One region of the Micromonospora sp. CNZ285 genome, then DNA from elsewhere that is predicted to be linked to it. Evidence: riboswitches for the same ligand, from Rfam matches in the RefSeq annotation. Region 1 holds a riboswitch; the other holds the start of a gene.
What was found. Region 1 has a riboswitch for cyclic di-AMP ahead of CLT75_RS27025 (VldE C-terminal domain-containing protein). Riboswitches for the same ligand answer to the same signal wherever they lie in the genome.
Positions count from the first base shown of each region.

Region 2: another riboswitch for cyclic di-AMP. It lies ahead of CLT75_RS16715 (VldE C-terminal domain-containing protein); the one in region 1 lies ahead of CLT75_RS27025 (VldE C-terminal domain-containing protein).

Region 1 is NZ_SPQD01000001.1:5,871,506-5,879,088, forward strand. It holds gene CLT75_RS27015 (helix-turn-helix transcriptional regulator) at 1-120, opposite strand, end outside; gene CLT75_RS27020 (carbonic anhydrase) at 277-930, shown strand; gene CLT75_RS27025 (VldE C-terminal domain-containing protein) at 988-2,016, opposite strand; cyclic di-AMP (ydaO/yuaA leader) riboswitch at 2,021-2,151, opposite strand; gene CLT75_RS27030 (YibE/F family protein) at 2,306-3,580, opposite strand; gene CLT75_RS27035 (SHOCT domain-containing protein) at 3,744-3,953, opposite strand; gene CLT75_RS27040 (metal-sensitive transcriptional regulator) at 4,080-4,379, opposite strand; gene CLT75_RS27045 (heavy-metal-associated domain-containing protein) at 4,460-4,666, shown strand; gene CLT75_RS27050 (hypothetical protein) at 4,703-5,683, shown strand; gene CLT75_RS27055 (heavy metal translocating P-type ATPase) at 5,701-7,583, shown strand, end outside.
Region 2 is NZ_SPQD01000001.1:3,712,985-3,720,567, forward strand. It holds gene CLT75_RS16695 (carbonic anhydrase) at 8-631, opposite strand; gene CLT75_RS16700 (alpha/beta fold hydrolase) at 780-1,694, shown strand; gene CLT75_RS16705 (AAA family ATPase) at 1,819-3,936, shown strand; gene CLT75_RS16710 (cation diffusion facilitator family transporter) at 4,028-4,942, shown strand; cyclic di-AMP (ydaO/yuaA leader) riboswitch at 5,087-5,217, shown strand; gene CLT75_RS16715 (VldE C-terminal domain-containing protein) at 5,222-6,298, shown strand; gene CLT75_RS16720 (SRPBCC family protein) at 6,324-6,776, opposite strand; gene CLT75_RS16725 (STAS domain-containing protein) at 6,878-7,237, opposite strand.

The DNA.
Region 1 (7,583 bases):
GTCCCGCAGCCGGGCGGTGGGGTTGCGCGCGATCGCCAGCAGCACGTGGCCGTGGTTGGTGAGGAAGGTCCAGTTACGGCGGCTCCCGTCCTCAACTGGTGTGGTCGCCATGGTGGTCATGCTATGGCCACGTCCGCCACCTGCCGAATCGGCGCGGTCCGGGGCGGGAAAGTATGAAATGCGTATCACGAATCTTGACGGACCCCGAGGGGCGTGTGACCGTGGGTCGCGAGGCCGTTCGGCCTGGTGGTTCCCCAGGTAGACGAGGTGAGGGACATGACGCCGAGCACCCCGGAGCAGGCACTGACCGAGCTGCGAGCCGGTAATCACCGGTTCGTCACCGGCGTCCCGCAGCATCCGAATCAGGACGCCGGGCACCGGACGGCTGTGGCCGACGGCCAGCATCCGTTCGCGGTGATCGTCGGCTGCTCCGACTCGCGGCTCGCCGCCGAGATCATCTTCGACCGCGGTCTCGGTGACCTCTTCGTGGTGCGTACCGCCGGGCACACCGCCGGGCCGGAGGTGCTCGGCAGCGTCGAGTACGCCGTCACCGTGCTGGGCACGCCGCTCGTGGTGGTGCTCGGGCACGACTCGTGCGGCGCGGTCCAGGCCGCCCGGGAGGGGGTCCGGACCGGCGCCGCCCCGGCCGGGCACCTGGGCGCGGTGGTGGACGCGGTCTCGCCGAGCCTGCTGCGCGCCGCCCGCCAGGGCGTCGAGGACCTCGACGGCATCATCGACGTCCACATCGCGCAGACGGTGGAGACGCTGCTGGCCCGGTCCGCCGTGCTGGCCGAGCGGGTGGCCGCCGGGCGGTGCACGGTGGTGGGCATGTCGTACCGGCTCGCCGGTGGCGAGGTGCGGACCGTGGCGCAGGCCCCGGCCCCGCTGCCCGCCCCGGCCGCGCCCGCCGACCCGGCGCTGGCGAGCTGAACCGTACGGACGAGAAAAGGGGCCGCCCGAGGGCGGCCCCTTTTCGTGGTGTCCGGGTCAGAGCAGCGACATGTGGACGTGGTCGGTGTGGTTCGACGGTCCGCTGTACGAACTCCAGCCGGTGGCCGGGAACCAGATCTGCCGGTTCCAGATGACGTAGTAGATGCCCAGCCGGTCGGCGTTGCGGATGAGGAACGCGGCCACCTCGTTGCCGTACCGGCGGGTGTCGTTGTTGTGCCAGGGCGCGAAGCCGCTGTTCTGGAGCGACCAGTCGCACGCCTTGCCCTTGGGGTGCTCCCACGGCCCGCCGGGCCGGTAACAGCCCACGAAGCGCTTGAAGCCGGCGCGCCGGACCTCCTTGTACGCGTGCAGCGTGCGCGGCGTGACGCAGCCCGAGGTGGTCGGGTCGTCCTCGCTGCACGACTCGGCCTTCCACCCGCCGTCGGCGGTGCGGCCGGGGGCGATCTTGGCGACCGGTGAGGTGGCGGAGACCAGGCCGCCGGTGAAGCCGAGACCGCCGACGAGCTTCAGCGCGCGCTCGGCCTGCACCTTCTCGCGCTCCATCGCGTTCTTCTGCTTCTCCTGCTCGCGCACCTCGGCGTCGAGCGCGATCTTGGCCTGCTCGGCGCGGGTCTTGACCGCGTTGATGGCGGCCAGGCGCTGCGCGTTGAGGAGGTTCAGCTCGTCCAGGGCGTTGACCCGGCGGACGAACGAGTCGGGGGAGTTGCTCTCCAGCAGCATGGCCATCGCGCCCATCCGGCCGGTCCGGTAGGACTGGGCGGCGAGCTGGTTGACCTGCGGGCTGAGCGCGTCGAGTTCGGCCTGTGCCGTCTTCACCTCGGCCGCCAGCCGCCGCTGGCGGTCCTGGGACTTGGCGAGCTTCGCCTTGGCCTGGAGGAAGGCCCGGTTGGCGGAGTCGATCGCCTCGGTGATGAGCGGAGGTTCGCCGTCCTCCTCGTGGCCCGAGGGGCTGCCGGGGGCCGCCGCAGCGGGGGCCGCGGTCGCCGGGTTCGGGCCGGCCAGCACTGCCAGCGAGGCCAGCACGGCCACCACGGGTGTCAGCCAGCGGCGCAGGGGTGCCGTCACAGTGTTCCCTTCCGTCGGCCGCCGACCGGGTTAGCTGACGGGTTCGGGACGGAAGTGGCCCCTACCGCTGTCGCGGATTCACCCCATGTACCTGGTTCCCCGGTTCGCCCGTGAGCGATTGGGCGGCGGCACCGCTGGCGCCGGTGCGCGCCTTCGGCGGTGACCGGCAGCGAGGTTACCTGACAGCACTCGTGAGGATCTACGTCCGGAAGCCGACCAATAGCGAGATTTCGCCGTGGCACACCGTGACCAGCGTCGCGTTTGAATTCGATGGTCACGCTGCGGAGTGTCACCATGCGGCCTCCGTACTCCTTCCGCCGCCGAGGGCCTCCAGCGCGTCGTCCCGTTCGGCCGGCGGCGGGGGCGCGGCGGGCGCCGGCTCCGCGCCGGGCGAGCGCCGCCCGGCGGTGGTCACGATCGCGGCCAGTCCGGTCGTCAGCGGTACGGCGGCGATCAGGCCGAGTGTCGCCACCGCGCTGCGGACGATCTCCTGGGCGAGGAACTCACTGGTGAGGATCTCGCTCACCGGGCGGGAGTCGGCGACCAGCAGGAGCAGCAGCGGCAGCGAGGCGCCCGCGTACGCCAGCACGATGGTGTTGACGGTGGACGCGATGTGGGCCCGGCCGACCCGGGTCGCCGCCCGGTAGAGCTGCCGCCGGGACAGTCCGGGGTTGGCGTGCGCCAGTTCGGTGACGGTGGCCGCCTGGGTGACTGTGACGTCGTCCAGCACGCCCAGCGAGCCGATGATGATGCCGGCCAGCAGCAGGCCGTGCAGGTCCACGTCGCCCTGGAACATGGACAGCGTGGTGGCGTCCTCGCTGCCGAAGCCGGTCAGGTGGGTGGCGGACGTGGCGAGTAGGCCGAGCACGCCGGTGACCACCAGGCTGCCGAGCGTGCCGAGCACCGCGACCGACGTCTGCGCGGTGATCCCGTGGGTCAGGTAGAGCACCACGAACATGATCAACGCGGCGCCCACGATCGCCACGAGCAGCGGCGGCTGGCCGGCGCCGATGCCCGGCAGCACGAAGCCCAGGAGGATGGCGAAGCTGGCCACCAGTCCGCCGAGCGCGGCGAGCCCGCGCCACCGGCCGAACGCCACGATCGCGGCGGCGAACAGCACCATCAGCCAGATCAGCGGCGTACCGCGCTGGTGTTCGGCGATGTTGTAGGACTTCACCGCCGGGTCGGCCGGGTCGGTCAGCTCGACCAGGACGACCTCGTCGCCGACCGCGACCCGGGGCGCGCCCGGCCCGGCCGGGATCGGCGTCTCGACCTGCCGGCCCGCGTCCGGGCCCTGCTCGGCGGTGACGGTCACGGTGCCGCAGGGGCCACCCCCGCCCTCCGGGGCCTCGGGCGTCGGTGGGCAGGGCTCGGTGACCACCCGGGTCACCGTGCCGTGGTAGCGGGGGACGTCAGCGCCGCCGACCGGCTCCCGGTCCTGCCCGGGCCAGAGCACCAGCGCCGCGATCACGGTGAGCGCGAACAGCGGCACCACCACGGCGACGAGCAGCCGCCGTACGCCCGGCGGCGCGGCGGGTGCGGGGCGGGTGTGGTCGGCACCCATGACGTCTCTCCCAACGGTCGCGGCGACGCCTGGTCCGCCGGACCGGTCTGGTCACCCGGCCGGCGCGGACGTGTCGACCACGTCCGGGTCGTCGCCCGGCCATGGTAGGCAGCCCGGCCGGCCGCTCCCGCACACCGTGGCCGGTGACGCGCGCCCCGCGCGGTCAGGCCAGGCCGGCCCGGCGCCGCCGGTACTCGTCCTCGTCGATCTCACCGCGGGCGTACCGCTCGTCCAGGATGCGCCGGGCCGTCGTCGGGCCCAGGTACTGCGGGCCGGTCCATCGCACGGCCGCCCAGACGAGCCCCGCCAGCACGGCGAGCACCAGCAGGGACCAGATCCACATCCAGCCCATCATCGGGCTCTGCCACATCATCGGGCCGCCCTCCGTCCGTCACCGCGGGTCCGCCGGACCGGCCTGCCCGCCACTTCGACGGTACGTCCGCCCGGTCGCGTCGGCACGGGTCGATGTGCCCTGGTCGGAGGGGTCGGAGGTCCCTGCTCAGCCGCGCTTCATCAGGCGGCCGACGGCGGCCATCATCTCGGTCGCCATCTCGTCGGCCCGGCCCTCGGCGGCGCCCTCGTGCATGCAGTGCCGGGCGTGGCCGTCGAGCAGGCCCAGGCCGACCTTGTCCAGCGCCGCCTGGATGGCCGAGATCTGGGTCAGCACGTCGATGCAGTAACGGTCGTCCTCGACCATCTTCTCGATGCCACGGACCTGGCCCTCGATCCGGCGGAGCCGGGCGAGGAGTTGGTCCTTGCTGGCGGTGTAGCCCCGGGTCGGGCTGGACGGCGCGGTCATGAAACCGAGGATAGCGTACCCCTCGGGGGTATGCTAACGTTCCGAACGTACCCCAGGGGGGTATCAGATCGGAGGGCGAGATGGAGACCACCTACCAGGTGAACGGCATGACCTGCGGGCACTGCGTCAACTCGGTGAGCACCGAGCTGAGCGCACTTCCGGGCGTCACCGACGTCCAGGTCGACCTGGCCGGCGGCCGGGTCACCGTCACCAGTCAGAACCCGCTGGACGTGGACGCGGTCCGCGCGGCGGTCGACGAGGCCGGTTACGACCTCGTCGGTGCGTGACGGGTCCGGCGGACCCGCGACAACCGAGGAGACACCATGAACACGGCGACGAAGCTCAGCGGCTTCGCGCTCGGCCTCGTGGCGGTGTTCGGAGCGGCGTACGGGATCGGCAACCTGGCCGATCCCGTCGCCCCGGCCGCCGAGACCCGACACGACGACAGCGACAGCGACCACGGGGCCGGCGACACCGGCCACGGTGACGAGAGCCAGGCGGGCGGCGCCTCCGCGCACCTACCCGGCGGGCTGCTCGTCTCCGAGCGCGGCTACACGTTCCAGCCCGCCGACGCCCCGGCCGGGCAGTTCGCCTTCCGGATCACCGGCCCGGACGGCACGCCGGTCACCCGCTTCGAGGTGGCCCACGACAAGCGCATGCACCTGATCGTCGCCCGCCGGGACCTGTCCGGGTTCCGGCACGTCCACCCGGAGATGGCCGGCGACGGCACCTGGCGGGTCGCCTCACCGCTCGGCGGCCCCGGCGTCTGGCGGGCGTTCGCCGACTTCACCCCCGAAGGCGGCGAGCCGCTGACGCTCGGCCTGGACGTCACGGTCCCCGGCGAACTGACCGCCCGGCCGCTGCCGGCGCCGGCGACCAGCACCACCGTCGACGGCTACACGGTCACCCTGACCGGCACGCCGGAGCCGGGCCGGACCAGCCGGCTCACGCTCTCCGTCAGCCGCGACGGGCGGCCGGTCACCGACCTTGCGCCCTACCTCGGCGCGTACGGGCACCTGGTGGCGCTGCGGCAGGGCGACCTGGCGTACCTGCACGTGCACCCGGAGGGCACGCCCGGCGACGGGCGCACACCTGCCGGTCCAGCGATCACGTTCGCCGCCGAGGTGCCCTCGGCCGGGGCGTACCGTCTCTACCTGGACTTCCGGCACGGCGACGCGGTGCACACCGCCGAGTTCACCGTCCTCGCCGGCGACCGGACCGCGCCGCCGCCCGCCGCGCCGGCATCCACCACCGCACCGACCCCGGACGCCGGACACGGCACCCCGGGGCACGGGCACAGTTGAGCGCCGGAGGTGCCGCGATGACTGCCACGGGAAAGGCGCTGCCCACCGCGCCGAACCTGATCGAACTGGCGATCGGCGGGATGACCTGCGCGTCCTGCGCCGCCCGGATCGAGAAGAAGCTCAACCGGATGGACGGCGTCGAGGCGACGGTGAACTACGCCACCGAGAAGGCCACCGTCCGGTACGCCGACGACATCGCGCCGGCCGACCTGATCGCCACCGTCGAGAAGACCGGCTACACCGCAGTGGTTCCGCCGCCGCCCGAGCAGGCGGAGGCGGCAGCGGCCGGGGAGCCGGTGGACGAGCTGCGCACCGCGCGTACCCGGCTCTGGGTCTCCGCCGTGCTCACCCTGCCGGTGATCGTGCTCGCCATGGTTCCGGCCTGGCAGTTCGACTACTGGCAGTGGGCCTCGCTCACCCTGGCCGCCCCGGTGGTGGTCTGGGGCGGGCTGCCGTTCCACCGCGCCGCGCTGATCAACCTGCGGCACGGCGCGGCGACCATGGACACGCTCGTGTCGCTCGGCACGCTGGCCGCGTTCGGCTGGTCGCTCTGGGCGCTGTTCCTCGGCGACGCCGGCATGCCCGGGATGAAGCACCCGTTCAGCCTCGACATCACCCGCGGCGACGGCGCCGGCAACATCTACCTGGAGGCCGCCGCCGGGGTGACCGTGTTCATCCTGGCCGGGCGGTACTTCGAGGCGCGCTCCAAGCGCACCGCCGGGTCGGCGCTGCGCGCCCTGCTCGAACTCGGCGCCAAGGACGTGGCGGTGCTGCGCGACGGGCAGGAGACCCGCATCCCGGTCGGCCGGCTCGCGGTCGGCGACCGGTTCGTGGTCCGGCCCGGCGAGAAGATCGCCACCGACGGTGTGGTCGAGGAGGGCACGTCCGCGGTCGACGCCAGCATGCTGACCGGCGAGTCGGTGCCGGTCGAGGTGGGCCAGGGCGACGCGGTGGTCGGCGCCACGGTAAACGCCGGCGGCCGGCTGGTGGTCCGCGCCACCCGGGTCGGCGGGGACACCCAGCTCGCCCAGATGGCGCGACTCGTGGAGCAGGCACAGACCGGCAAGGCGGCGGTGCAGCGGCTCGCCGACCGGATCTCCGGCGTCTTCGTGCCGATCGTGATCGCGCTGGCCGCCGGCACGCTCGGCTGGTGGCTCGGCACCGGCTCCGGGCCGACCGCCGCGTTCACCGCCGCGGTGGCCGTCCTGATCATCGCCTGCCCGTGCGCGCTCGGCCTGGCCACCCCGACCGCGCTGCTCGTCGGCACCGGGCGAGGCGCGCAGCTCGGCGTGCTGATCAAGGGGCCGGAGGTGCTGGAGTCCACCCGCCGGGTCGACACCGTGGTGCTGGACAAGACCGGCACCGTCACCACCGGCCGGATGGCGCTGGCCGAGGTGCTGCCCGCCGACGGCGAGGACGCCGACGAACTGCTCCGGGTGGCCGGCGCGCTGGAGGCCGCCTCCGAGCACCCGATCGCGCGGGCCGTCGCCGAGGCCGCGGCCGAGGCCGGACCGCTGCCGCCGGTCGGCGAGTTCGCCAACGCCGAGGGGCTGGGCGTGACCGGCACCGTCGACGGCCGGACCGTGGTGGTCGGCCGGGCCCGGCTGCTGCGGGAGCGGGGTCTCGACGTACCCGAGGAGGTCGTGCGGGCCGCGACCGGCGCGGAGGCCGCCGGGCGGACGGCGATCCTGGCCGGCTGGGGCGGGCGCGCCCGGGGCGTGCTCGCGGTGGCCGACGCGGTGAAGCCGACCAGCCGGGCGGCCGTCGCGCGGCTGCGTGAGCTGGGCCTGAAGCCGGTGCTGCTCACCGGCGACAACACCACAGTGGCGAAGGCGGTGGCGGCCGAGGTCGGCATCGACGAGGTGATCGCGGAGGTGCTGCCCGCCGACAAGGTCGACGT
Region 2 (7,583 bases), 2.2 Mb from region 1:
GCCGGGATCACCCCGGCGGGCGGTTTCGCGTCTGCTCCTGCGGCAGCAGCGTCACCTCGCCGGTGGCCAGGTCGTAGAGCGCGCCCTCCACTGCCAGCTCACCCGCCTCCACCGGCCCGGCCAGCCGGTCGTCGCGGCGCAACGCGGCCACCGTGCGCCGGACGTGGCGGCGGATCGCCAGCGGATGCGCGTCCGGGTCGTCCACCCCGACGTCGGTCACCGCCGGGGCGATCCGGTCCACCACGTACGCCAGGTCGCCACCGGGCCGCCGCCCGGTGCGCAGCGCCTCGACCGTGGAGCCGACCGCGCCGCAGCGCTCGTGCCCCAGCACCATCACCAGGCGTACGCCGAGCTGCTCCACCACGTACTCGATCGAACCCCGGACGGCCCGGTCCAGCACGTGCCCGCCGGTACGGATCACGCAGATCGAACCGAACGTCTGGTCGAAGATCGCCTCCAACGGCACGCGGGAGTCGATACAGCCCAGCACCACCGCGTACGGCTGCTGGTCGCCGGAGGCCACCGCCGCGGCGGCGGTGACGTCGTGCCCGTGCACCGGCTGGCCGCTGACGAAGCGGCGGTTGCCGGCGAGCAGCTCGGCCAGCGCGGTGCGCGGACTGGTGGACGGCATACCTCCCAGCCTGGTCACCGATCCGACGCCGTGGGGCCGGACCGGAATCTTCTCTCCGGGCCGGTTGCCGTGGTCTCATGGCGGGTAACGCCGGTGTCACCGCCGGGTCATCCGGTGGACACACACCGGCGGGCCCGGGAGGTGGACGATGCCGGACCTGGAACTGCGGCTCCCCGACGACGTACGCCTGCACGTCAGCGTCACCGGGCCGGTCGACGCCGAGGTCACCGCCGTCCTGCTGCACGGCTGGACGCTGGACGGGCGCAGCTGGCACCGTCAGGTCGCCGAGCTGCGGGAACGCTTCGGCGGCCGGGTCCGCCTGGTCACCTACGACGCGCGCGGCCACGGCCGGTCGAGCTGCCTGGCGCTGCGCGACGCCACCCTCGCCCAGCTCGGTGACGACCTGGCGGCGGTGATCGACGAGATCGTCCCGTCCGGCCCGATCGTCCTGGTCGGGCACTCGATGGGCGGGATGACGGTGATGGAGTACGCCCACCGCCACCCCGACCGGTTCGCCGCGCGTACCGCCGGTCTGGTCTTCGTCTCCACCACCGCCGAGGGGCACACGCACACCGCGTACGGCCTCTCCCCCCGGATCACCCGGCTGATCCGGCTGGCCGAGACGACAGGCGCCGGGGTGCTGGCCCGCTGCGGCGGCTGGCGGCCCCCGCACGCGCTGCTGCGCGCGCTGCGCCCGAGCATCCGCTGGATGCTGTTCGGCGACCGCTGCGACCCGGCTGACATCCGGCTGGTCACCTCCGCGGTGGCCCGGGCCACGCTGCGCTCGATCGGCGGTTTCCGCGCCTCGATCGGCGCCCAGCACCGGCTGGAGACGCTCGCCGCGCTCGGCGGGCTGCCGGCCGCCGCGCTGGTCGGGGACCGGGACCGGCTCACGCCGCCGCCCTGCGCCGAGTCGATCGCGGCGGCGCTGCCCACCACGGAGCTGACGGTCTGCCCGGGTGCCGGGCACATGCTGATGATGGAGCGCCCCGACGAGGTGAACGCGGCCCTCGCCGGCGTGCTGGACCGGGTGCTGGCCGAGCGCCCGGCGACCCGCCTCTGAGCGTCTCCGGCTCGCGAGCGGCACTGACGTACGCCACGTGCGCGGCATGCCCCGGCGTGCCGGTTGCCGGCGGCCCGTACCCTCATTCAGCCCGTCGTGCCCTCCGAACACAGGAGCATCCGCGTTGACCGACCAGACCACGCTGGACCGGGAGATCGCCGCCGAGCAGCGCCACCTCGACCGGGTGTACGCCCGGCTGGCCGAACTGCGCCGGTCGGCGGCCGACGCCGAGCGGGAGGGCTACCGGCTGGCCCGGGTCGGCAACTTCGGCGCGCTGGTCGAGCGGGACGCGATGGTCTTCCACGCCGCCCAGCGCCGGCACGTGCTGGACGCCGAGCACGAGGGGCTGGTGTTCGGGCGGCTGGACCTGCGTACCGGGCAGGTGCTGCACGTCGGCCGTCTCGGTGTGCGGGGCGTGGACGCGGAGACGCTGGTGGTGGACTGGCGGGCACCCGCCGCCGCCGCGTTCTACCAGGCCACGCCCGCCGAGCCGCGCGGCGTGGTGCGCCGGCGCACGATCCAGTCCGCGTCGGAGAAGGTCACCCGGATCGAGGACGACCTGCTGGACCCGGAGGCCGCGCCGCCGGACATGGCGGTGGTCGGTGACGGGGCGCTGCTGGCCACGCTGTCCCGGGCCACCGGCCGGGGCATGCGCGACATCGTCGCCACCATCCAGCGCGAGCAGGACGAGGCGATCCGTTCCCCCGGCAACGGCGTCACGATCGTCTCCGGCGGCCCCGGCACCGGGAAGACGGCGGTGGCGCTGCACCGGGCCGCGTACCTGCTCTACTCCGACCGGGCCCGGTACGCCGGCGGCGGCATCCTGGTGGTCGGACCGTCCGGTGTGTTCGTCGAGTACATCGCCTCGGTGCTGCCGTCGCTGGGCGAGGAGACCGCCACGCTGCACTCGCTGGGCTCGCTGTTCCCCGGCCTGTCCGCGTCCCGGACCGACCCGCCGGACGTGGCGGCGGTGAAGGGGTCGCTGCGGATGCGCCGGGTGCTGGAACGCGCGGTACGCGACGCGGTGCCGGACTCCCCCGCCGAGCTGCGCCTGCTCTACCGGGGCGAACTGCTGCGCCTGGAACGTCCCGCGCTGGACGCGATCCGGGACCGGACGCTCGCCCGTGGGGCGCGCCGCAACGAGGTACGCCGGGCGGCGTTCGACGCGGTGCTCGCCGCGCTCTACACGCAGGCCCGCACGCTGCGGGTGGGACGCCTGCCGGAGCAGCCCGCGTTCGAGGACGAGATCATCGAGCGGCCCGAGTTCCGCGAGTTCCTCAAGGCGTGGTGGCCCCGGCTGCACCCGCGGCACGTGCTGGACTGGCTGGCCCGCCCGGACCGGCTGCGCCGCTACGCCGGGGGGATCCTCTCCTCGGCGGAGATCCGGCTGCTCGGCGACGCGTACCGGACGCTGGCGACCGAGGGCCTGACGGTGGCCGACATCGCGCTGCTGGACGAGCTGGACGCGCTGCTCGGCAAGCCGGTGCAGCGGGCCCGGCCCAAGCGCGACCCGTACCAGCTCGCCGGTGGCGTGCGCGAGCTGAGCACGTACGCCGACCGGCAGCGTGCCGCCCGCGCGGCGGCGCGGGAGCGTCCGGACGACTACCGCGACTACGCGCACGTGGTGGTGGACGAGTCGCAGGACGTCTCGCCGATGCAGTGGCGGATGGTCGGCCGGCGCGGGCGGCTGGCGTCCTGGACGGTGGTCGGTGACCCGGCGCAGACCGCCTGGACCGGCGACCCGCAGGAGCTGGACCGGGCCCGTGACCAGGCGCTCGGCCGGCGAAAGCGGCACCGCTACGAGCTGACCACCAACTACCGCAACTCGGCGGAGATCTTCGCGGTGGCGGCGGCGGAGATCCGCCGGCTCTACCCGGACCTGCCGCTGCCCGACGCGGTGCGGTCCACCGGCGTGCCGCCGATCGAGCGCACGGTGCCCGCCGCCGACCTGCCGGCGGCCACCGTCGAGGCGGCCGAGGCGCTGCTCGCGCAGGTGGAGGGCACCGTCGGCGTGATCACGCCGGTGCCGCGCCGGGACGAGGTGGCGGGCTGGCTGGGCGGGCTCGGCGCGGGCCGCCTCCAGGTGGTGACCAGCCTCCAGGCCAAGGGCATGGAGTACGACGGCGTGGTGCTGGTGGCGCCGAGCGAGATCCGGGCCGACCCGGGATCGGGTGTGCGCACGCTCTACGTGGCGCTGTCCCGGGCGACCCAGCGCCTCACCACGCTCGACCCGGTGGGGTGACCGGCCCCGCCGTCACCCACAGTTCAGTTGCATACATAGCGATGTGAACATACATTGGGCCTGGCCGGTACGGGGCAGGAAGGGTGTTGGCGTGGGCGCAGGTCATGACCACAGCGGCGCGGTGACCAACGCGGCGCACCGCCACCGGGGCCGCCTCTGGGCCGCCTTCGCGCTGCTCGCCGCCCTGATGGTGGTCGAGGCGGTGGCCGCGTTCACGACCGGGTCGCTGGCACTGCTCTCCGACGCCGGGCACATGTTCACCGACGTCCTCGGCATCGGCATGGCGCTGGCCGCGATCACCGCCACCCGCCGCGCCGGCACCGACCCGCAGCGCACGTTCGGGCTCTACCGGCTGGAGGTGCTCGCCGCCCTCGCCAATGCCGTACTGCTCGGTGCCGTCGCGATCTACGTCCTGGTCGAGGCGGTACGCCGGTTCGGCGAGCCGCCGGAGGTGCTGGCCGGCCCGATGCTCGTGGTGGCGGTGCTCGGCCTGCTCGCCAACATCGTCGCGTTCGCGCTGCTGCGCGCCGGGTCGAAGGAGAGCATCAACCTGCGCGGGGCGTACCTGGAGGTGCTCGGCGACCTGCTGGGCTCGCTCGGCGTGATCGCCGCCGCGCTGGTCATCGCGGTGACCGACTGGTGGTGGGCGGACCCGCTGGTCGCCGTCGGGATCGGCCTGTTCATCCTGCCGCGCACCTGGCGGCTCGGCCGGGCCGCGCTGCGCATCCTGGTGCAGGCCGCGCCGGAGCACCTCCAGGTCACCGCCGTGCACGACCGGCTGGCCGCCGTACCGGGCGTGGCCGAGGTGCACGACCTGCACGTCTGGACGCTCACCTCGGGCATGGAGGTGGCCTCGGCGCACCTGACCACCGACCCGGGTGTGGACCCGGCCGGGGTGCTGGCCGCCGCGCGGGCCGCCCTGCACGAGGACTTCTCCATCGATCACGCCACGTTGCAGGTCGAACCCGGAGCGTCGGCCGGAGTGTGCGGACAGACCGAGTGGTGATTAGGACACACTTAAATCACTGTGGCTAATGTAGTCTTATGCCGGTTTTGCCCCGCCTAGTGGCGCTGCTCGACGGAGCCGCGCCCGGGCAGCGCCGGTAGTCTCGGTCGCGGCCGCACCCGCGGACGCCACCCGGCCCCGGTGGGGCGGCCGTCGCCTAATCGTCCGCAGGGACGAGCCGGGGAACCACGTACGTGGGGTGCATCCGCGTCAGCGGTAGGGATCTTCCGTCCCGAACCCGTCAGCTAACCCGGTCGGCGTTGACGGAAGGACGTGTGAATGCCCCCAGTGGCACCTGTACGACGGACGGCCGCCCGGTTGGCGGCCCTGCTCGTCGCGACGCTGACCCTCGGCGTCGCGACCGTTCCGGTCTCCCCCGCCTCCGCGGCGCCGGTGACCGGCCTGCTCGCCGCCGCGCCCGGCGGCGACGACGAGGGCGGCACGCCGGAACTGCGCGCCCAGCTCGACGCGGCCAGCAAGGGCTGGCTGGAGGCGAAGGCCGCGCTGAACCGGTCGGTGACCCGCCAGAAACAGCTCAACGACCAGCTCAAGACGGTCGGCGCCGAGCTTGCCGTCCGCGACGCCAAGGTCGGCGAGATCGCCGCGGTGGCGTACCGCAACGGCCGCCTGGGCACCGCCGGGGCGCTGCTCGGCAGCAGCAGCCCGGAGGGCTTCATGGACCGGGCCGCCGCGCTGGAGCAGGTCGCCGCGCACGAGGACCGTACGCTGCGCGACCTGATCGCCACCCGCGATGAGGCCACCCGCACCCGCGCCCAGCTCGACGGGGAGATCCGCGAGCAGCGCAAGCAGGTGACGGTGATGGCCAAGCGCAAGGAGCAGGCCGAGCGCGCCCTTGAGGTGGCGAACGACCGGGCCTCGCGCAGCAGCAGCGGCGGTGGCAGCGTCCAGGGCACCTCCAGCAAGAACGCGAAGCCGGCGCCGCGCAACTCGGACGGCTCCTGGCCGTCGGAGTCGTGCAGCGTCAACGACCCCACCCCGGCGGACGGCTGCATCACGCCGCGCACGCTGCACGCGCTGCAACAGGCCAAGGCGGCCGGCTTCACCAGGTACGTCTCGTGCCACCGGCCGAGCGGCTCGGGTGAGCATCCGAAGGGGCGGGCCTGCGACTTCGCCGCGCAGAAGGACGGCTTCGGCGGCGTCGCCTCCGGCGGTGACCGGACGTACGGCAACAACCTGGCCGCGTACTTCGTGCGCAACGCCGACCCGCTCGCCGTGCTCTACGTGATCTGGTTCAAGCAGATCTGGCTGCCCAGCAGCGGGTGGAAGTCGTACAGCGGCGGCAACGGCGACCCGTCCAGCGACCACACCAACCACGTGCACCTGTCGGTGTACTGAGCCACGCCTGAGAGGGTCGGCCGGATCAGGCCGGTCGGCCCTCCAGGGTCGCGCCGAGACGCGCCGCCAGGCCCAGGTGAGCAGCCCGGGCCTGGCGGAACGCGTACCCGAACAGCGGTGCCGGCGCGGTGAGCGTGATCTCCACGTCGATGCGTACCGTGCCGTCCGGCTCGTCGCGCAGGCGGGTGTGGTTGCGGACGGTCGTCGCGGGTTGCTGCCGCGCCACTGTGACGACCTCGTCCTCGCTGGCGACGAGCACGTCCGCCTGGTACGTGACCGGGAAGTGCAGCGGGCCGAGTTGCAGCCGGTCCGTGATCGCGTAGCTGGCCAGCGCGCCCGGCCGGGCCGGCAGCTTCCGGACCCGGACGATCAGCGGATGCAGCTCGCCCTGGCGACTCAGGTCACCCAGCAGGGCCACCGCTTCGGCCCGGGTGCACCGGGCCTGCACGGTGTAGCTGAAGCTGTCGCTGCTCTGCAAGCGGGCCCCCTCGCCGTCGTGCGTCGCGACGATCGTCCCGTACCGACGCCGGACTGGCAACGGGTAGAAGGTCCCCTGGCCGCAGGGGGTGTGAACGGCGCTCAAGCGCCGGGCAGCACCTCGGGGGTGTCGTCGGCGAACCACGGCTCGGGCGCGCCGAACAGGCCGAGCAGGCCGGTCACCCAGAGCTGCCGGTGCACGAACCGGCTCGGCTCGATGACCACGAGCTTGACGCCGCTGACCTCGCAGGTCTGGAAGCCCGCGACCATGGCGCTGATGCCGACCGAGTCGATGAACGTGACAAGCCGCATGTTCAGCTCGATCCGGGACGGACGGCCCTTCGCGAGCACCTCGGCGATCGCTTCCCGCACCTCGTACGCGGTGTCGACGTCGATCTCCCCACGGGGCGCGATCTGGACGACACCACCCGGCCGCACCGACTTCACGATCGACAGGCTCACGCGAGCACCTCCACTCGCCCATGACGGGCGCCTCATCAGTACGCGGGCCGCGACCGAGAGTATTCCTCCAACGGCCCGGTCGCCACCCCCCGGGATGAGCAATTCGCGAACTGGGCACACCTGGACGTACCCAATCCGAACCTCCGGGTTCCAGTTTCCCCTGTATGGCGGGTCGCGGCCAACCGTGCGACCGGGCGGGCCCGCCGATCCGCCGACCAGGGTAGCGGGCGCACGCACGTCCCGTCGGCACCGGTCCCGGCGCGTTCGGGTGGTTCGTCCCGTTCGCTGCTCGCAGGCCGGGAACCACCGCGTGGTTTGCCGCGGGCGCCGGTGGGGCACTGCCCGA